DNA from 2 places in the Alteromonas sp. ABV4_150 genome. Region 1 is predicted to be linked to the other one. Evidence: predicted binding sites of a transcription regulator. Region 1 holds the regulator's gene; the other holds the start of a gene.
What was found. The regulator LexA, encoded in region 1, represses DNA repair genes until DNA is damaged. The targets are predictions, from matches to a motif close to TACTGTATNNNNATACAGTA.

Region 1 (4,610 bases):
ATGATAAGCCCATGCACCGTAGTCATTTGATTAAAGAAATTTGGTTCAACAATTTGTAGGCCGGGCTGAAACAATTCAGCGCGGATCACCATGGCCATTGCACCGCCAACTAAAAACATAATAAAGGCAAACCACAGGTAGAGTGTGCCAATGTCTTTGTGATTAGTAGTAAACAGCCAGCGCGTTATTCCTTTGGGAATATGATCGTGGTGCTCATGGTCATCATGTAGGTGACCACTGTGAGGCGCAGAGGTATCTGGCGAAATAACTTCAGTTGCTTTGCTCATTTTTCTGCTCCTAGTTTCCGTTTGCCACTGCATTGACGTCTTTGGCCTGAACCATATCGCCCGTGTTATTACCCCACGCATTGCGTTCGTAAGTGACTACCGCTGCAATTTCTTTAAGGCTAAGCATTTTGCTAAACGCCTGCATAGCCGTACCCGACTTACCATGTAGGACAATGTCGATGTGACCTTGTTGATCTTCTAACGCCATCTTGCTGCCTTTAAGTGCTGGGAATACACCTGGTAAGCCCTCACCATTTGGCATATGACAGGCTGCACACGTAGCGTTATAAACGCGCTCGCCTTCTTTCATTAATTCGTCCATAGACATATTCATAGAAAGTAGACGCTGCTCTTCTTCTTTGGCTTGACGAACAATTTCTTCTTGTTCGCCCATCCATTTATCAAACTCAGCGGGTTCTTTAGCGATAACCACGACTGGCATGTAACCATGGTCTTTTCCGCATAGCTCAGCGCATTGCCCCCGATAAATGCCTGGCTCGTTGACCTTAGCCCAAGACTCGTTAATAAAGCCGGGGTTGGCATCTTTTTTCACAGCAAAGTCAGGTACCCACCAAGAGTGAATAACGTCATCTGAAGTGATAAGAAAGCGTACTTTTTTTCCAGTAGGGATAACCAATGGGCGGTCAACTTCCAACAGGTAGTTATCTGTTTTTTGAAACTTGTTCTCTATTTGCTCGCGTTGAGTAGCAAGCAGAGAATAAAACTCTACGTCGCTGTCCATATACTTGTAGTGCCACTTCCACTGTGAGCCTGTTACTAGCACAGTCATATCTGGCTCAGATGTGTCTTCCATTGCAATAAGGGTGTTCGCCGCAGGCACAGCCATAAAGATTAGAATAAGAAAAGGAACAACGGTCCACGCAATTTCAACCTTCACGTTTTCGTGAAAGTTAGCCGGCTTAGCACCACGAGACTTCCGATGCAGATACATTGAGGCAAACATAACCCCAAACACTACAACCGCAATCCCTACGCATATAAAGAACATCAGCATATGCAGGTCGTAAACCTGCCCGCTGATGTCGGTGGCACCGCGTCTTAGATTAAGTGAAGAAGCCTCTTCACTGACTTCTTGGGCAAGAAGCAAAGGAGAAAAAAGCAAAAACGGTATAGTTGAACACCATTTTGCGAAAACGGTCGTTAGTTGTTTCACTCAGCACCTCCGTAATAGCAAGACCAAAAACGCTGATATTTTTGCGCGATGCCCTACCAAATGGTTTGCGAACGATTGACCCATAACCTCAACTTGTAAAACAAATTTAGAGCCATTGTTATTATTTTGTTAATCTTTGTCTAAGAATTGCGCAATAATTCCGTGCCGTCTAGTCTTTTCTGTTAAAAATTTAACGAAATGTTCAATTTTTAATCATTTGCAATGGCAGCCTAACGTTACGTTTTGAATAAAGGAGTAAATTGGTAGCTGTTGAGACGGGGTAAAATCAAACGCGCATTTTGAACAACGCATGTGAGTTTACGAGCAATCATTTGAGCGAAAAATCAACGAGTAACGCGCTATCGATATTTATTTTCAAACAAATTTTCAAACAAATTTTCAAATAATGAATGCATACCTAAAAATTCATTCATAGGCAGAATGGCTTTTGCGTGCTGCTTAATATTTATACTTGAGGTCATGATTATACGAGGTATTGCGCGCTGCTAACTTGAGAAAACTAGCATAAATATGGCAACAAAAGGCATTAAAAAAGCGGCTAGGGCGCCGCTTTTCGCTGAAGATGTTAAAACCTTACATCCAGTCGGCGTTTCTTATGACACCCACGGCAATACCTTCTATAGCAAAAGGCTCGCTTGCAAGATCTACTTTAATTGGCGAAAACTCTTCATTTTCGGCATGGAGTAACACTTCACGACCGCGTTTCTCTAAACGCTTAACCGTAACGTCTTCATCCACCCGCGCCACAACGACCTGACCATTGTGGACATCAGTCGTGCGATGCACCGCGAGGAGATCACCATCTAAGATACCGATGTCCTTCATACTCATGCCGTTTACGCGAAGCAAAAAGTCTGCCTGAGGCTGAAACAAAGCAGGATCGACTTTGTAGTGCGATTCTACATGTTCTTGCGCCAAAATTGGCTCACCAGCCGCTACGCGCCCGATTAGAGGCAAACCTTCTTCTTCTGGTGCTGTATCCTCAAGGGGGATATTGAGCTTAATACCACGGGAGGTACCAGGTAAAATTTCAATTACGCCCTTACGCGCCAATGCTTTCAAATGTTCTTCTGCTGCATTGGCAGAACGAAAACCAAGTTGACGAGCAATTTCCGCACGTGTAGGCGGCATTCCCGTTTCTTGCATGGTTGTTTTAATAAGTTCTAAAACTTCAGTTTGTCGAGCTGTGAGTGGGCGCATAAAAGACCTGTCTGTTCATACAGTTCCTGTAAGTATATACACCTAAAAACAAATAACAAGCACTTGCCGCGTCTTTTGCTACACGCATGAGTCTGCGACAAGTGCAGTATCCTTATTTTGCCAGAAGGGCCATGTCCGAGTTACCTATTTGTAGCTCCAACTCTCCATCGCTGTTTTGGCGGGTACGCATACCATCAACGTTTTGCAGCCCCAATAATGGACTGTGCCATACCGTATGCCCTTTATTATCAATCTCAACTACTTGGTACCCGATGCTGTCATAGTAATCATACGAATAGTCGTAATCATCTGGCTGATGGATGGCGAGGATCGACTGGTTAGACGATGTCGTTGGTATAGCTGCTATCTTCTGAGGGTAAAAAGACAGCGCTATAGTCTCTTTCAATGCTAACGCTTCGCTTGTCACGTCATACACATTGATAGTTGAATAATCTCTATCCAGACACACAAACTCAAGGTCACTATCGCTATCAAAATTTACTGTGAGCAGTTGATCGCAAGTAGTTTCCAACTCATTTAACTCAACGAACTCACCGTCCTGCATTTTATAGAGCTTGAACGAACGATACCCCCCGACAGCAAAATAATGCACTCCATTACTTTCTGAAACAGCCAGCGCGTTGATTGAAAAGTCGTTGTTTATCGCGTCAATTAGCACCTGATTTTCAATATCAAACGCTTTAAGTCGATCGTTTTCCACGACAACTGCATCAGCGTAACTGTCGTTATTCACATCTAGTGCTTCAATAAATGATATTTGACTGTTGTGATTTTGACTCAGTGTCCACTGAACAGAATTATCCGAAAGTCTCACCACATTGAACGACGAATTATAGTCCAGCGCCCCTATTAATAACTCACCCACACCGTCATTATTGTAATCTGTAACGACCGGCTTGCTGTAGTTATAGGCGTCTTCACCAACTTCGCCACTTATCGCAAACTCATCGTCTTTGTTTACTGATAGAATTTGAATAGATGAATCGTAATTGCTTGTGTCACTGACAAAGACAGCTCTTTCGTCATTGTCACCGTAGTGAGCCCAGCCTGCAGCGTGATATGTATAAGCGCGCGGCGCACTTTCAATATCTGTCAATGCGTACTCACCGCTAGCGTTCTGCTGTGCGACTAAAACTTGGTTGTCACCAGTCCAAATGATATCGGGCACATTGTCGTTATCTAAATCATCGATAAGAAGTGACATAGCACTGTACGTGTTGTGAGCGATAGCCCACTGCTCAGAAATTTGACCCGCATCGAATACAAAGCCTTTCACCTGTCCCCACTGACATTCGGATACCACCACGAGCCCTTTAGCAGCGGAGCTTTCATTGGTGTAGGCTATATCGCAAATGTCTGGATGTTCCAGCGTGGCTAAACTGTTTTTCGATACTGCTGAGTAAATTGAGATATGGTTCCAACTATCAGCACCGATGATTTCATCGACACCATCGTTACTCATATCGCCCACCACAACAAACATGTTGCTAAACCCGCTGCCATACAGCCATTGGTTGGTACCACTATCAATGTCAAATACGTAACCGTTGTTCGTTACCATCTCTATCGAAGCGTCATCATCTACATTACCAAAAGCAATATTATTTACGCCGTCGATATCATACTGCTGTAACTGTTCACCCGTTTGAACATCAACAATGACAATCGCGTTCGGATCATAATAGTCATCACCGTATAAATAAGCGACTTCATCAATCCCATCGCCATTAACGTCATAAAACAATCCAGAAACTATACTTCCTTCTACAACGAACACCGCTTCGGCATTACTTTCACGGTCTTTTATAACAGACATACCCTGTTGTGTAAGAAGGTAGATCTCATCGTTATTGTCACCGTCAACATCCTGGGAATGCACGCCCCTAATTTCACCTTTAGTGGGCAGT
Region 2 (4,610 bases), 250 kb from region 1:
GTAGCTAAAACATTGGCGTTGTTTTGTCTGTCTACGCGAATAGAGATAGCCGGATTGCCGTTTTGCACACTGTAGTTTGCACCGTCAGCGCGGGTGATTTTAATTTCGGCAATGTCATTTAGAGTGATAGGGCTGCCGTCTCGCCATTCAAGGATCATTTCACCCATTTGCGTAGGCTCGTAGCGACCTTCAAAACGCAGGGTATACCGTCTTCTGCCCACATCGACAAAGCCGCCTGAAATATCATTCGCACGCCCCAACTCGTTGGCAACTGCCGTTAGGTCAATGCCTAACTGCGCCGCTTTAAACGGGTTGAAAACAATTTGAAACTCCTCAACGCCGCCAACCCCACTTTCCATACGCGCCCTTGCAACGCCCGGGATAGACTCAAGCTGAGGTTTAATGACATCAGTAAAAAAGGTTACATAGGTATTAATTTCGTTTGGATTGCCCGGTAGGCGCTGAAGAAAAAAGTAGGTCAAAGCGGGGGCGTCTCCCCCACTTCCAGCAAGCATAATATTAGGGGACAAGGCATCGCGAGGTAGTGGCGGTACGCGATTCATGCGGCTAATCACTTCAATGAGCGTTTTCTGCATGTCCGTATCTAAACCAAACTCTAGATTAATCCACGCATTACCTTGGTTTGCCCATGCATTCATCGACTCAAGGCCAGGGATGCCTTGCAGCACTTCCTCTTGAGGTTCAATGATCTCCGACTCAATTTCTTGGGGCGACGCAGCGCGCCACGAGGTCTGGATGTTAATATTCGGTCTTTCAATGTCAGGAAACAGCTGTACCGGTAAATTAAACAGGCTATATAGACCTAAAAATACCAGCAGTGTTATTCCTATACCTACCCCAGTCGCGTTTTTTATTGCTTGCTTAGTGGTGTCCATAATATGGCACTTATGCTTTTTATTGTTTGGTTTACTATAGGTCGCGGGAATGACAGAAAAAGTTTAAAGCCATGACACTAAGAATTTCAGCGATTATTAACATTTTGTTTAAATACCGTTTAAAAAACGTTATTTATCGCAGATGAGTGGACCTCAAAAATACGCCATTTGTCGGCCCTGGACATATTTACTTACACCCATCGTTAATTAGGCGTCGCGACGTCAAGTGAGGGTACGGATATTTTAAACTCGCCCTTCGGGAAGGTCTGGCAAGCTTCACTCTGGGAATTTAAAAAGCAACGGTCATTCCTGCATTCCCATGCTTTGCTAGGAAACTTACCAGCGCCTTCTGGGTGGGAAATCATCTATGCGGATTGGTATTGATCTTTAAGTATCGAACAAAAATTTAGAGCAAAAAAAAGCCGCTCTAGGAGCGGCTTTCTTCAAATACGTCAGCGATTACGCTTCAGCAATGATGATCACTTTGATTGAAGTGATAACGTCAGAGTGAAGTTGTAAGTCGATGTCATACTCACCAGTCTCACGAAGAGTACCAGTAGGTAGTTTAACTTCTGCTTTTTGTACTTCAACGCCAGCTGCAGTGATTGCATCAGCGATGTCACGAGTACCAACAGAACCAAACAGTTTACCTTCGTCACCAGCAGGAGCTGCGATTGTAACTTCAGCAAGCTCAGCAATTTTCTCACCGCGTGCGTTAGCAGCAGCTAGTTGCTCAGCAATTTTCGCTTCAAGTTCAGCACGACGTGCTTCGAACTTTTCAACGTTGTCTTTAGTTGCAGGAACCGCTTTACCCTGTGGGAAAAGGAAGTTACGAGCGTAACCAGACTTAACAGTCACTTGGTCGCCCAGGCCGCCAAGGTTGGCGATTTTATCTAGTAGGATGATATTCATCTTAGCTAACCCTTATATTCGCCAAATTACTTGTGTGAATCAGTGTACGGAAGCAACGCAAGGAAACGTGCGCGCTTGATCGCAGAAGACAGCTGACGCTGATATTTTGCGCTTGTACCAGTAATACGGCTAGGGACAATTTTACCGCTCTCAGTGATGTAGTTCTTAAGAGTAGCGATATCTTTGTAATCAATCTCAGTCACACCTTCTGCAGTGAAACGGCAGAACTTACGACGTCTGAAAAAACGAGCCATGGGTGATCTCCTTAAGCGTTGTCTTCAGTGGTTTCAGTTTTCTTTTCCGCGCGATCTTGGCGAGGAGCAGAATCGTCACGACGCTCACGACGAGGCTCTTCTTTCATCATTGGAGAAGGCTCAGTCACAGCAGTCTTAGTGCGCATAACCATGTTACGTAGGATCACGTCGTTGAAACGGAAAGCATTTTCCAATTCATCAACAGCTTCTGCAGACGCTTCAGCATTGATTAGTACGTAGTGGGCTTTGTGCAGCTTTTCAATTGGGTAAGCCAGTTGACGACGGCCCCAATCTTCTAAACGATGAATCTGACCACCGTCTTGCTTTAGGATTGTGGTATAACGCTCGATCATACCAGGTACTTGTTCACTCTGATCAGGGTGAACCATAAATACGATTTCGTAATGACGCATTATAGCTCCTTACGGTTGTAGCCTCGACAGTACAGCCGACTGTATGGAGACAAGGAACGAATTGGGGTGGCTGTAAGGGCGCGCATTATACGCAGCAGTTGCTAATTGCACAAGCATTAATCATCTTTAAAACGGCTTACTACTCTTCTCTCGCCGACCAAATTCAAACATTTAATCAAAAGACTGTTTATTTATACAGTAAATTATTGTACAGTTTTTGTGTCTTTAATAAACAGGGGACCTACCATGGCCATTACCACACAGTATGTTGTTACGCACAAAGGGGTAGAAAAATTGGTAACTACCGACAAAAAAGAAGCTGATCAGTATGACAAAATGCTTGATGCGGCAGATAACCTTGCTGACTACATTCATGCGAAGGGCATTAAGCTAGACGATAGCGTAGTGGAAGAGCTCACCATTATGTTGTCTAAAAACAAAGATAAAATCAGTAAGATTTTCAAAGGCGCTACCGCAGAAAGCGTATTAGAAGATGAAAGCGCAGAAGTGGTAAAGCTACAAGCTAACGGCTGATAATTTAGGCGCGCTTCTTCTTTGCGTCGTTATGATGAACAATTAATAAGAGCAATTGCCGCTTTAGGCTGATGAGATCTGATAGCATAGCTATACGCAAAAATGTTATTTGATAACATTACCTCAACGCGGCAATGTGTTTTCTCTGGTTTTTAACTGGGTGAACAGACGTGTCGCTTTTGCTAATGTGAACATAAGACGTAAATACAGGTCGGGCTTAGCGTGAATACCATCAATAAAAACAATAGCACTTCCCCCCAGCGCAACGCAGTGATTGAAGAGTGCAACACAGCGATTGAAGTTAGCAATTTACAGTTTTCGTACACCAAAGAAAGTGCCCCCATCATTGACATTAAAGCGTGGCAAGTTTCGCAGGGTGAACACGTTTTTCTTTCAGGGCCTTCGGGTAGCGGAAAGAGCACATTACTCAATTTGCTCTGCGGAACGTTGGTACCCACCCAAGGTGACATAACTTTGTTATCGCAGCCATTCTCTTCCTTATCAAACCGCCAGCGAGATAAGTTTAGAGCACGCAATATCGGCGTTGTTTTTCAACAGTTTAATCTAATTCCCTACCTTTCTGTGGCACAGAACATTAACGCCGCAGTATATTTTGCGAATAAAAAAATAAGCAAAACGGCTGAAGATGCGAAAGCTTCTTCATTTACTCGACAAGCTACAGCTTTCTTCTCACGTACTGCATGCTAAAGCTGATGCCTTGAGTATTGGTCAACAGCAGCGTGTAGCAATAGCCCGAGCACTCATTAATGACCCAGAGTTATTGATTGTCGATGAGCCAACTTCGGCGTTAGATAGCGACGCGCGAGATAGCTTTATGTCGCTGTTAAAAGATGTAGCAGGTGAGAGCACCATGATTTTCGTTAGTCATGATAAAGCAATGGAGAGCTACTTTGACCGTCATTGTAGTATGAGTGAATTGAGCCCAAGTACAAACCATGCAGTGTCTTCACTCGGTGGCATCGAACAAGCACAGGAGCGTGCGTAATGCTAAGTACCATTGCTATTGAAAGCTTAAAGCGCAGGAAAACAACGGCAATCCTCACACTTTTAAGCATTACCATCAGCATTAGTTTACTTTTGTGCGTGGACATTATTCGCACCCAAGTCAAAACCAGTTTTACGCGCACCGTTTCCGGTGTTGATCTTATTGTTGGCGCACCAAGTGGACAGCTTAATTTACTCCTGTCGTCAGTGTTTAATATAGGCACTCCCACTAAAGGTATTGAATATAAAAGTATTGCGGCGCTTCAATCTAACAAGCAGGTATCGTGGCTTATCCCACTATCTTTGGGTGATACCCACAGGGGTTTTAGAGTAGTAGGTACGACCAACAGCTTTTTCGACCACTTTAAATACGGGGACATGCAGTCACTACAGCTATCTGATGGAGCGACATTTACACAGCCGCTATCTACGGTAATTGGTGCTGATATAGCCGAATCATTGGGATATAAAGTAGGCGATAAGATTATTATTTCTCACGGCTTAGGCAGTGTTTCATTCAATAATCATGACGATCACCCTTTTACTATTTCCGGAATCTTAGATAAAACAGGCACCCCCGTGGATAAGGCTGTTTA

Region 2: a site for LexA is predicted at 2,657-2,676, ahead of ACYX4M_RS08545 (YebG family protein). Genes of this name have one in related genera too.

What each region holds. Positions count from the first base shown of each region.
Region 1 is NZ_CM149971.1:1,705,193-1,709,802, reverse strand. Features, by position in the region: gene ctaD (cytochrome c oxidase subunit I) at 1-287, opposite strand, end outside; gene coxB (cytochrome c oxidase subunit II) at 298-1,461, opposite strand; gene lexA (transcriptional repressor LexA) at 2,056-2,682, opposite strand; gene ACYX4M_RS07445 (hypothetical protein) at 2,795-4,610, opposite strand, start outside.
Region 2 is NZ_CM149971.1:1,954,850-1,959,459, reverse strand. Features, by position in the region: gene ACYX4M_RS08565 (efflux RND transporter permease subunit) at 1-896, opposite strand, end outside; gene rplI (50S ribosomal protein L9) at 1,356-1,808, opposite strand; gene rpsR (30S ribosomal protein S18) at 1,835-2,062, opposite strand; gene rpsF (30S ribosomal protein S6) at 2,074-2,475, opposite strand; gene ACYX4M_RS08545 (YebG family protein) at 2,722-3,009, shown strand; partial or broken gene ACYX4M_RS08540 (ABC transporter ATP-binding protein) at 3,232-4,015, shown strand; gene ACYX4M_RS08535 (ABC transporter permease) at 4,015-4,610, shown strand, end outside.